Regions from separate parts of the Mesorhizobium sp. M1423 genome, predicted to be linked through region 2. Evidence: riboswitches for the same ligand, from Rfam matches in the RefSeq annotation. Region 2 holds a riboswitch; the other holds the start of a gene.
The links. A riboswitch is a leader RNA that binds a small molecule or an ion and turns the genes downstream of it on or off. The one in region 2 is predicted to bind thiamine pyrophosphate.
Positions count from the first base shown of each region.

Region 1: linked by a shared signal. The riboswitch ahead of thiB (thiamine ABC transporter substrate binding subunit) and the one ahead of thiC (phosphomethylpyrimidine synthase ThiC) in region 2 are both predicted to bind thiamine pyrophosphate.

Region 1 covers NZ_JAMYKU010000001.1:364,645-370,699, reverse strand. The annotation lists gene NKG95_RS01890 (M48 family metalloprotease) at 1-468, opposite strand, end outside; gene thiQ (thiamine ABC transporter ATP-binding protein) at 712-1,503, opposite strand; gene thiP (thiamine/thiamine pyrophosphate ABC transporter permease) at 1,500-3,119, opposite strand; gene thiB (thiamine ABC transporter substrate binding subunit) at 3,353-4,366, opposite strand; TPP riboswitch at 4,410-4,524, opposite strand; gene NKG95_RS01870 (thiamine diphosphokinase) at 4,652-5,296, shown strand; gene NKG95_RS01865 (ABC-F family ATP-binding cassette domain-containing protein) at 5,298-6,055, shown strand, end outside.
Region 2 covers NZ_JAMYKU010000004.1:123,953-130,007, forward strand. The annotation lists gene NKG95_RS07170 (Fic family protein) at 107-1,651, shown strand; TPP riboswitch at 1,834-1,950, shown strand; gene thiC (phosphomethylpyrimidine synthase ThiC) at 2,055-3,890, shown strand; gene thiO (glycine oxidase ThiO) at 3,887-4,888, shown strand; gene thiS (sulfur carrier protein ThiS) at 4,857-5,054, shown strand; gene NKG95_RS07190 (thiazole synthase) at 5,058-5,831, shown strand; gene NKG95_RS07195 (thiamine phosphate synthase) at 5,828-6,055, shown strand, end outside.

The DNA of each region.
Region 1 (6,055 bases), on a different contig from region 2:
TTCCAGCTGCTGGCGCTGCAGGCCGTGATTGGCCGTAACATGGCCCATTTCATGCGCAATGACGGCGGCAAGCTCGGCTGAATCGTTGGCCAAGGCAAGCAGGCCCCGGGTGATGTAGAGATAGCCGCCCGGCAGCGCGAAGGCATTGACGTTGGGCGAGTTGAGGATGGTGATGCGGTAGGTCTGGGTCGGGTTGGCCGACACTACGGTCAGTCTGCCGACGATCTTGGCCACCATGCGCTCGAGCTTGGGGTCGGAATATTCTCCGCCATAGGTGGCGAGGATGCGCGGGTGCTGCGCCTTCGCCAGTTGGGCGAGCTTGCCGTTGGCGGCGACGTTGTCGACCGTGATCGGCTTGTCTGAGGGCTGAAAGCCTGATTCCTGCACGTCGGGAGGCGTGAACATCTGGCAGCTTGCCAGCGCCACGGCAAGACCGGCCAGCGCCAGAAAGCGCGCCAGCGGTTTCACCCTCCGATTGTCGATGCCGGTCGGCAGATCGGCTTCCTTTCAAGTCCTGGCACGTGACCGCGAAAATCGGGCGCGATTTCCGGAAAGCATCACGCGCAAAATCAAGTGCTACGGCGTCCGACAGATACGAGGCAGCAAGGGCAAATCACGGTCTAAGCCGGACCAGCTCCTGGCGGACCTAGCCACACTACCTCGACCATGGCAAGCAAGCGCCGCTTCGCCTTCCGCCGGTTTGACCATAAATTATGTCCGCTTCCGGGCAACATCTCGTGATCCAGCCGCAAACGGACCCGAGCCGATATAGCGTCGGAATGCCTCCGGTCCAGCCCCGACGAAAAAATCGGCCGCAGTGCCCGTCGCGGCAACCGTGCCACCATCCAGGAAAACCATGTTTTGCCCGATACGGCGCGCATCGTCCGGCTGGTGCGTGACGAATAGCACCGTCATGCGCTGCTCCGAATGGACGTCGGCGACCAGGTCGAGCATGTCGTCGCGCAGTGCCGGTCCGAGCGAAGCGAACGGCTCGTCGAGCAACAACACCGGCCGGTCGCGCACCAGGACCCGAGCGAGCGCGACGCGCTGCCGCTCACCGCCGGAGAGTTCGCGCGGCAGCCGGCTTTCCTTGCCGGCAAGGCCGACGCGCTTCAGCGCTGCGGCGATTGCGGCGCGGTCAGCCTCGCTCAGCATGAGCGAAGGCGAGCGGCCGAGCCCGACATTCTGCTCGAGGGACAGATGGGCAAACAGGTTGTTTTCCTGGAACACCATCGATACCGGCCGCGCTGATGGCGGCGCAGTGCTGACGTCGGCGCCGCCGATGAGCACGCGGCCTGACCGCGGCGCCTCGAAACCGGCCACCAGATTGAGCAGCGTCGACTTTCCCGAACCGCTCGGCCCCATGATGGCGGTGATTTCCGACGCCGGGAAATCGACATCGAATATAAGCGGCGTTTCACCATAGCTGAACGAGACATTATCGAGCCGCACGGCCGCGCCTTTTTCGACCGAAATCGACCGTTCCGGGCTGATCGGCATCATGATTTCTCCCTCCTTCCCAGCCAGTCCGCGGTCAGCACAAGCGCCAGGCAGACAAGGCCGAGCAGCAGCGCCAGGCCGGCCGCATCCTCGGTGCGGTAGCTGCCCATGCGCGCCAGCAACAGATAGGGCAATGTCTGCACGGAATCGCTGCCGAACAGCGCAATGACGCCGAGATCACCGAGCGACAGCGCCATGGCGAAGGCGAAGCCGGTGGCGAGCGGCCGCCGCAGCGACGGCCAGTCGACCAGACGCAACCGGTTCCAGCCCGAGATGCCAAGCTGTGCACAGAGCCGTTCGTGGCGTTCGCTCGCCGCGTCATAGGCGGGGCGGATGGCGCGGATGGCGAACGGCATCGCCATCACCGCATTGACCACAACCACCATGACAGGGGCGATCGCAAAGACATCGCTGACGCTGCGCAGGAGCAGGAACCAGCCGGCACCGATGACGATGGGCGGCACCACCAGGACGAACCCCGCACCGGTGTCGGCCAGGTGTTCGAGCAGCGTCCGCCTGCCGGTCCGCCGGGTGAGCGCCAGCGCCCGGCGCGCCATAACCAGCGACAGCGACAACGCCAAGGAGAGCAGCGCCGATAGGAGGGAGAGCACGGCACTGGTCGCCGTCGCTTGCCGCACCGCGCTCTCGCCGGCCAGGCGGCCGAGATCGGCGCCAAGCCCGGCCGACAGCGTAGCCGCCATCGGTCCGGCGACAAACAGCAGTGCCAGCCCGATCACCAGTGCGTTCAGCACGGTCTCGGCCGCACCGGCTGAAAAATACCGGCGCGGGGCTACCGGCAGATTGGCGTCGCCGGTCATATTGGCGCCAAGCCGCGTTAGTGCCAGCACGACGACGAAGGTCAGGGCAATCTGCAACAAGGTCAGCGTCACCGCCCGCGCCGGGTCGAAGTCGAAACGCAGCGCCTGGTATATGGCAACCTCCAGCGTCGTCGCGCGCGGCCCGCCGCCGAGCGTAAGCACGATGGTGAAGGAGGTGATGCACAGCATGAAAACGAGCCCGGCAACGCCCGGCAGGGCCGCACGCAACGCCGGCCATTCGATCAGCCGGAAGGCCGGCGCAGCACCCATGCCAAGCTGGCTCGCCAGCCGCCATTGGTTAGCCGGCACCGTCTGCAACGCTTCCAGGAACAGTCGCGTTGCCAGCGGCAGGTTGAAAAAGACGTGGGCGACGAGAATACCCGATAGGCCATAGATGCCGGGCCAGTTCTGGCCGCCAATCGCACCGAGCAAGCCGGCGAAATACCCGGCGCGGCCATAGAGTGCCAAGACACCGAGTGCGGCAACAATGGCCGGCAGCGCCAGCGGCACGGCGAAAAGCTGCAGGACAAAGCCTCGCCCGAAAAACTGTGGATGCCGCGACAGCGCGCGCGCGACGAACAGCGCCGGTGCGACGGAGAGCAGGGTCGACAACAGAGCCTGCCAGAGCGTGAAGCGGGCAACACGGAGGAGATAGGAATCAAAGGCGGAGGCGGCGCCCGACAGGTCGCGCATGGCTTCGACGACGAGCCCGGCGAATGCCCCGCCGATCAGCAGCGCGATGGCGGCGAGCGCGACGATACCGGCAGCGACGCGGGTATCCGATGATGGCGCGCGTTGCACGCTAGACCACCAGATTCGAGATTCTTAGCGAGGATTGCGTTCCTTCGCGCGCCCCTCTGTCCTGCCGGACATCTCCCCCACATGGGGAGAGATTGGCAGGTTCAGCGCTCCGCTCATTCCGGCAATGTCGGAGATTGGCGAAAGCCGGCATGACGGCCAATCTCCCTCCTTGTGGGGGAGATGTCCGGCAGGACAGAGGGGGGCGCCGTAGGGCGATCATCTTTCTATCCGAGCTACTTGCTCATCACCGCCAGCCACTCGTCGACCCAGGCCTTGCGATTTGCGGCGACCTCTTCCGAGCTGAACAGCAAGGTTTTGGTCGGTTTGACGAGCTTGTCGAACGCCGGATTGAGCGGCTTGTCAGTTTTGCCGGCCGGGAACATCCAGTTGGTTTCGGGAATGACGTCCTGGAATTTCGGCCCGGTCATAAAGGCGATGAACTTTTCCGCCAGCGGGTTCTTCGCGCCCTTGGTGGTGATCCCAGCGACCTCGATCTGCAGATATTCGCCTTCCTCGAAGGACGCCGCCTGGTAGCGCGAGGTGTTTTCGGCAACCATGTGGTAGGCTGGCGAAGTGGTATAGGACAGCACCATCGGCGCCTCACCCTTGGTGAACAGGCCGTAGGCCTCGCTCCAGCCCGGCGTCACCGTCAGCACCTTTGCCTTGAGTTTGGCCCAGGCTTCCGGCGCCTTGTCGCCATAGACCGACTTGACCCACAACAGCAGGCCAAGGCCCGGCGTCGAGGTGCGTGGATCCTGGATGACGATTTTGTCGCCGGCATCGCCCTCGACCAATTCCCTGAGGCTCTTCGGCGGGCTCTTCAGTTTTTCGCTATCGTAGACGACAGCGAAATAGCCATAGTCGAACGGCACGAAGATATCGTCGCGCCAGCCGCCCGGCACACTGACGTCCGTCACGGCGCCATGCGGCGAAAACAGGCCGGTTGCCTTGGCGTCCGCCGTCAAATTGGTATCGAGGCCAAGCACGATATCGGCCTTGGTCACGGCCCCTTCCAGCTTCACACGGTTGAGCAGTGCCACGCCGTCGGCGACCGAGACGAATTCGACGACGCAGCTGCACTCGGCCTCGAAGGCCTTCTTCACCGCCGGTCCCGGACCCCAATCGGCGGTGAAGCTTTCATAGGTATAGACGGTCAGCTTATCCTGTGCCGATGCCTGCCCCGGTTGGGCAAGCGCGGATGCCGCAAGCAGGATAATCGAGACAAGAGAGTGGAAAAAACTGCGCATCGGCGCCTCCTTCGTTCGCGTTGAAAGGAATTGAGGCGTCGGGCTGTCCGAAACGTCTAATCCCTCCGCCGGTACAAACCGGATCAGGTTCAGCGGGTTGGCAGTCTTGCCTCTCAGCCGGTCCGCGAAGATCGCGTCCGGCACCCCGTTAGAGCGTTTCGACACATAGGCCCGGCCGAAGTGCTGCGCAAGCGGAAGTTTGCCGGGCATCCAAAGCGCGGCGTCCTGTTTCATCTGCCGTTTCATCTTCCGTTTCCGGGGCAGGGCTGGTAAGGGCCACGAGATATGAGCACATTCACCATCCTGCTTGGCGGCGATCTCATCCGCACGCCGCTGCTCGACCGCCAGGTCGAAGGCTCCCGCGTCATCGCTGCCGATGCCGGTATCGGCCATGCCCTTATGCTGGGCCTGATGCCGGAACTCTGGGTCGGCGATTTCGATTCCGTGCCTGCCGATTTGCCGGAGGATCTGGCCGCCGTGCCACGGCAGGTGTTTCCCGCCGAAAAGGACAAGACAGACGGTGAACTCGCTATCGCCGCCGCGCTCGAACGCGGTGCGACCAGCCTTGTGCTCGCAGGCGCCTTCGGCGGCAAACGCACCGACCACATCTTCCTGCATTTGGCGCTCAGCGTCCGGCTGGCGGAAGGCGGAACGGAAGTGCTTTTGACCAGCGGCGCACAGGAAGGCATTCCTTTGCTGCCTGGAAAGACTGGCTTCGATTATGTCGACGGTACGCTGTTTTCGGTGCTCGGCTTTTCGGATCTCGCCGGCCTGACAGTCACCGGCGCCAAATGGCCGCTCGCCCATGTCGAGGTTGCCTTCGGCTCGTCGCTGACCATTTCCAACGAGGTCAAGGGCCGGCTGGAAATCGCGCTGGCCAGCGGCCGCGCGCTGCTGCTCGCGCATCCTTTTCCCCTACCTGAAAGCTGACATGGCGCCGCCGCTTCTCAATCTCGACGGGATAAAGCTGACCTTTGGCGGCGCGCCGCTGCTCGACGGTGCCGCCCTGACGGCGTCAGCTGGCGACAAGATCGCCCTGGTCGGGCGCAACGGCTCTGGCAAGTCGACGCTCCTCAAGATCGCTGCCGGGCTGATCGAACCGCAGGACGGCGAAGTCTTCCGCCAGCCTTCGGCGACGGTGCGCTATTTGCCGCAAATGCCCGACATGGACGGTTTTGCGACCGTTCGCGCCTATGTCGAGGCGGGGCTCGGGCCCGCCGATGATCCCTACCGCGCCACCTATCTGATGGAGCATCTCGGCCTGACCGGCGAGGAACGGCCGAACGACCTCTCCGGGGGCGAGGCGCGGCGCGCGGCACTCGCCCGCGTCATGGCGCCCGAGCCCGACATTCTTCTCCTCGATGAACCGACCAATCATCTTGACCTTTCGGTTATCGAATGGCTGGAGGAGGAGCTTGCCCGCACCTCCTCGGCCCTGGTCGTCATCTCGCATGACCGCCGTTTTCTCGAACGCGTGTCACGCGCCACAATTTGGCTCGACCGCGGCCAGACCCGCCGTCTCGATAAGGGCTTTGCCTATTTCGAGGAATGGCGCGACACGGTGTTGGAGGAGGAAGAGCGCGAGCAGCACAAGCTCGGCCGCCAGATCGTGCGCGAGGAGCACTGGCTGCGCTATGGCGTGACGGCAAGGCGCAAGCGCAACATGCGCCGGCTCGGTGAGTTGCAGAC
Region 2 (6,055 bases):
GGTTTTCGAAAAATTTGTCTTGTGGCATCAATTTTCATGGAATAGGATCATTTTTCATAGGTGTTGGCCCAACTGGACCAAAATTCGATGAAAGGATTCGCTTTTCATGCCTGCGGTGCAAGAGCACCAATTTTCAGGTCCTGTTACCGTTTTTCAGGAAATCCGCCTTCCTGAAACGGCGACCCCGGCCGGGTACAGCGCCCTGGTCGGAGCCTACAGGCTCGCCGTGCCCTTGCCCCGTAGGTTGTTCGCCACGGGCGAGCATCATCGCATTACCGAACGGGATGGCTGGCGGATCATGACCCCCCGCCACGCCCCAAATCCTACCCTCGAAGGCCACCTGACCTTTGCGCTCAAGTACGAGGGACTGGACCTTGCCGTCCTCAAGCGGCTGTTCCAAGTGACCGGTCCCGCGCCGATCGAGGCGCTGGTCCGTGAAAGCCCGACCGGCAGTTATGCCCGCCGCATCTGGTTTTTATATGAATGGCTGAGGGGCGCCCGTATCGATCTGCCGGACGCGGCGGCCGGACGATACATTCCGGTTGTCGATCCCGAGCTGCAGTGGCCCGGACCCGACAAGACCGCTTCGCGCTACCGCGTAAGGGACAATCTCCCCGGCACGCGTGAGTTCTGCCCTCTGGTGTTCCGCACCAAGATTCTCGAAAAATTCATCGGCCTTGAACTACCGCGGCGCGCGGAGGCAATCGTAGCGGACGTGCCGCGCGACCTTCTTGCTCGGACCGCCGCCTTTCTTTTGCTCAAAGACTCGCGATCAAGCTATGCGATCGAGGGCGAGCACCCGCCGCAAGATCGCATCCAGCGCTGGGGCCGCGCCATCGGCGAAGCCGGCCGCTGGCCGATCGATCGCGATGAGCTGCTGCGTCTGCAAAGAATTGTACTTGGCGACGCCCGTTTCGTAAGACTTGGCTTCCGAAAAGAAGGAGGTTTCGTCGGTGAGCATGACCGAGACAACGGCACGCCCTTGCCCGATCACATCAGCGCTCGGCCCGAGGACCTGCCGCGGCTAATCGATGGAATGGCGGCGTTCGATCAGGGCCCCGCGCAAAACCTTGATGCAGTCGTAGCCGCCGCAATCCTCGCCTTCGGCTTTGTCTACATTCACCCGTTCGAGGACGGAAACGGCCGCATTCACCGCTACCTAATCCACCACGTCCTTGCCATGCGCGGCTTCAATCCGCCGGGAGTGGTCTTTCCCGTCTCGGCCGCGATCCTGGACCAGATCAACGAGTACAGGGGCGTGCTCGAGAGCTATTCGCAGCGCCTTCTGCCGTTGGTGGAATGGGAACCGACGCCGCAATTCAACGTCCGGGTGCTGAATGACACCGGTGATTTCTACCGGTTCTTCGATGCAACCCCGCACGCCGAATTCCTCTATGCCTGCGTTCAGCGGACGATCGAACGGGACCTTCCCGAGGAAACCGCATTTCTGCAGCGCTACGATCAGTTCCGGCAGCAGGTGGACGCCTTTATTGACATGCCCGAGCGGTTGACCGATCTGCTCTTCCGTTTTCTTCACCAGAATGATGGACATCTATCGAACCGCGCGCGCGAAAAGGAATTCGCCACGCTGACCAGTGACGAGGCAGGAAGAATCGAGGCGATCTACGCGCAAACCTTTGGTGCCCATTGAAGGTGTGATCATCAGGATCGATTTTTAGTCCGACGGTTTGGGATTCCCTTGTCCCTGCCTTCATCTCCGAGGCTTGACTTGTCGCCGAGACATGCACGATTTTTTCCGCACGGTCTGACCGGCCGCCGATCAGCCGCGGCCAGAACGCGCTTGACAAACCGGAGCCGTCCCGTCCAACCTCACGCATTCACCAGGGGAGTCCCGGCAAGGGGCTGAGATACTGCTGGCTTTCGCGGCGCAGTGACCCGTTGAACCTGATCCAGTTCATACTGGCGTAGGGACGGTGCAAGCGCTTTGCGGGAGTTTACGCCCGAGGTCCTGTTTCGGCAGGTCGACAGAAGCGTCTTTTCATCCTTCCGGCACAGAACTGGGTCTCCAATGCAACGAGCAAAGGAGCCTCAAGATGAATGCCCTCACTCCCGCCGTCTCGACGGGACCGTTGCCTGCCTCACGGAAAATCCACAAGCCCGGTGCCATCCACCCGCAGATCAGGGTGCCGATGCGCGAAATCTCCGTCCATCCGACGGCCGGCGAGCCGCCCGTCACCGTCTACGATCCGTCCGGCCCATATACCGACCCGACTGTCGAAACCAGCATCGAAAAAGGCCTAGCCCGGCTTCGCCATGAATGGATTGCAGCACGCGGCGACGTTGAAGCCTATGACGGCCGCCATGTCCGGCCGGAAGACAATGGAGTTGCGGCGGGCGAGCGCCTGACACCGGAATTTCCCATTCGCAACCGGCCACTCAGGGCCAAGGCACGCAAGGCGGTGACCCAGCTTGGCTATGCGCGCGCCGGCATCATCACCCCCGAGATGGAGTTCGTCGCCATCCGCGAGAACCTCGGCCGTCAGATGTCGCGCGGCAAGCTGCAGCGCGACGGCGAAGCCTTCGGCGCGGCCATCCCCGATTTCGTAACGCCGGAGTTCGTGCGGGACGAGGTGGCGCGCGGACGGGCAATCATTCCCGCCAACATTAATCATCCCGAGAGCGAGCCGATGATCATCGGCCGCAATTTCCTGGTCAAGATCAACGCCAATATCGGCAATTCAGCGGTCACCTCCTCGATGGCCGAGGAAGTGGAAAAGATGGTGTGGGCGATCCGCTGGGGCGCCGACACGGTGATGGACCTGTCGACCGGTCGCAACATCCACAACATCCGCGAATGGATCGTGCGCAATGCGCCGGTGCCGATCGGCACGGTGCCGCTCTATCAGGCGCTGGAGAAGGTGGGCGGCATCGCCGAGGATCTGAGCTGGGAGGTCTATCGAGACACGCTGATCGAACAGGCCGAACAAGGCGTCGACTATTTCACCATCCACGCCGGCGTGCGGCTCCACTATATTCCGATGACTGTTGACCGGGTCACGGGCATCGTCTCGCGCGGTGGCTCGATCATGGCCAAATGGTGCCTGCACCATCACAGGGAGAGCTTTCTTTACGAGCATTTCGCGGAGATATGCGACATCTGCCGGGCCTATGACGTGTCCTTCTCGCTCGGTGACGGGCTTCGTCCGGGCTCCATCGCCGATGCCAATGATGCGGCGCAATTCGCCGAACTGGAAACGCTGGGCGAGCTGACGCAGATCGCCTGGGCCAAGGATTGCCAGGTGATGATCGAGGGGCCCGGCCACGTGCCGATGCACAAGATCAAACAGAACATGGACAAGCAGCTCGCTGTCTGCGGCGAGGCGCCGTTCTATACGCTTGGACCGCTGACCACCGACATTGCGCCGGGCTACGACCACATCACCTCAGGCATCGGCGCCGCCATGATCGGCTGGTTCGGCACGGCCATGCTCTGCTACGTCACGCCGAAGGAGCATCTCGGCCTTCCCGATCGCAACGACGTCAAGACCGGCGTGATCACCTACAAGATCGCGGCGCATGCCGCCGACCTGGCGAAGGGCCATCCGGCAGCGAAAGCCAGAGATGATGCCCTTTCCCGCGCGCGCTTCGAGTTTCGCTGGGAAGACCAGTTCAACCTGTCGCTCGATCCCGAAACCGCGCGGTCCTTCCACGACCAGACCTTGCCCAAGGAAGCGCATAAGGTGGCGCATTTCTGCTCGATGTGCGGGCCGAAATTCTGCTCCATGCGTATCTCCCACGACATCCGCGCCGAGGCACAGAAAGAAGGCATGGCGGCGATGGCGGCGAAATACCGTGAAGGCGGCGATCTCTACATGCCAGCTGACGAGACCGGCGCACCGCTCGTGCCGGAGGCGCACGAGCGACCATGAGGATGCTGGTAAAAGGGGCCGGCGTCGCCGGCCTCACCGCGGCCTTCGAACTCGCCGTCCGCGGCGCGACGGTCACAGTCGCCGAGACAAGACATGCCCTCGGCGGCAATGCGTCGTGGTTCGCCGGCGGCATGCTGGCGCCATGGTGCGAGTGTGAAAGCGCGGAGCAGCCGGTGCTGGATCTCGGACGTGACGCCGCCGACTGGTGGGATGCGGTACTGCCGGGTCAGGTGACACGGGCCGGAACACTGGTCGTGGCCGCGCCGCGTGATGCCGGTGAGCTTGACCGGTTCGCCAGTCGCACGTCAGGGCATCGGCGTGTCGATGAAGACGAAATTGCGCTCCTGGAACCCGACCTCGTCGGCCGCTTCCGGCGCGGATTGCTCTTCCCCGATGAGGCTCATCTCGACCCGCGTCAGGCGATGGCAGCACTTCATGACAAGCTTGCAGCCATGGGTGTCGAATTCCGCTTCGGCGCCGATGCCCGGCACATTTCCGGCTTCGATCGTCAGATCGATTGCACGGGGATGGCGGCAGAAGACGACGGGCTGCGCGGCGTTCGCGGCGAGATGCTGATCCTGCGCACGCCGGACATTTCGCTGTCACGCCCGGTCCGGCTGCTTCATCCGCGCTTTCCGCTCTACGTGGTACCGCGTACCGATCACCGTTTCATGGTTGGCGCGACGATGATCGAAAGCCAGTCCACAGAACCGGTCACGGCGCGTTCGATGATGGAGTTGCTCAGCGCCGCCTGCGCGCTCCATCCGGCATTCGGCGAGGCCGAGATCGTTGAGGCTGGTGTCGGCGTTCGTCCGGCCTTTCCAGACAACCTGCCGCGCATCGAAACAAGCGGAAACACCGTCGCGATCAACGGCCTCTATCGCCATGGCTTTCTGCTCGCCCCAGCCATGGCCCGCCAGGCGGCCGAACTGTTTTTTAATCAGGTCAGAACCAAGGAGCTTGCTCATGAAACTGATGGTCAACGGCGAGGCGCATGAGGTTGCCGCCACCACGCTGGCTGAGCTGCTTGCCGCGCTCGACTATGAGGGCGACTGGCTCGCCACCGCCGTCAACAGCGACCTCGTGCACAAAGCCAACCGGGCAGAATTCCGTTTAAGCGACGGCGACCGAATCGAAATCTTGTCGCCTATGCAGGGAGGTTAGAGCATGTTCGACTTTCTCGGGACGACGCTTCCTTCCCGCCTGCTTCTCGGCACGGCACAATATCCTTCGCCCGCCATCCTTGCCGATGCGGTCCAGGCATCGGGCACGTCGGTGGTGACCGTGTCCCTGCGGCGTGAGATGGCGGGCGGCAGGGCTGGCGAAAAATTCTGGTCGCTGATCCGCTCGCATGGCACAAGAATCCTGCCCAACACGGCCGGCTGCCACTCGGTCAAGGAAGCGGTCACAACCGCGAAAATGGCGCGTGAGGTGTTCGGGACGACCTGGATCAAACTCGAGGTGATCGGCAACGACGACACTCTGCAACCTGATGTGTTCGGCCTGGTCGAAGCCGCCCGCATCCTGTGCGAGGACGGCTTTTCGGTGTTCCCCTATACGACCGACGACCTTGTCGTCGCCGAGCGGCTGCTGGAGGCGGGCTGCAAGGTCCTAATGCCGTGGTGCGCACCGATCGGTTCCGCCCTCGGACCGATCAACATAACGGCGCTGTGCTCGATGCGCAGTCATTTCCCCGAAGTCCCACTGATTGTGGATGCAGGCCTCGGGCGCCCATCGCACGCGGCAACGGTCATGGAACTCGGCTTTGACGCCGTGCTCCTGAATACCGCAGTCGCCAAGGCGGGCGATCCGGTCGGCATGGCGCGCGCATTCGGCAAGGCGGTCGAAGCCGGCCGTGAAGCCTTTCGTTCCGGAATGCTCGAACCGCGCGAGGTCGCGGTGCCGTCGACGCCGACATTCGGCAGGGCGGTTTTTTCATGAAGCTCGATCCCTTCTACCTGATCGTCGACAGCGCCGCCTGGATCGAAAGGTTGGCGCCGCTCGGCGTCAAGCTGGTTCAGCTTCGCATCAAAAGCATGAATGAGACCGGGTTGCGCGCCGAGATCCGGAAGTCGAAGGCCTTGTGTGCCCAACACAAAAGCCAGCTCATCGTCAACGATCATTGGCGCCTGGCAATCGAGGAGGGTTGCGACTTCGTGCATCTC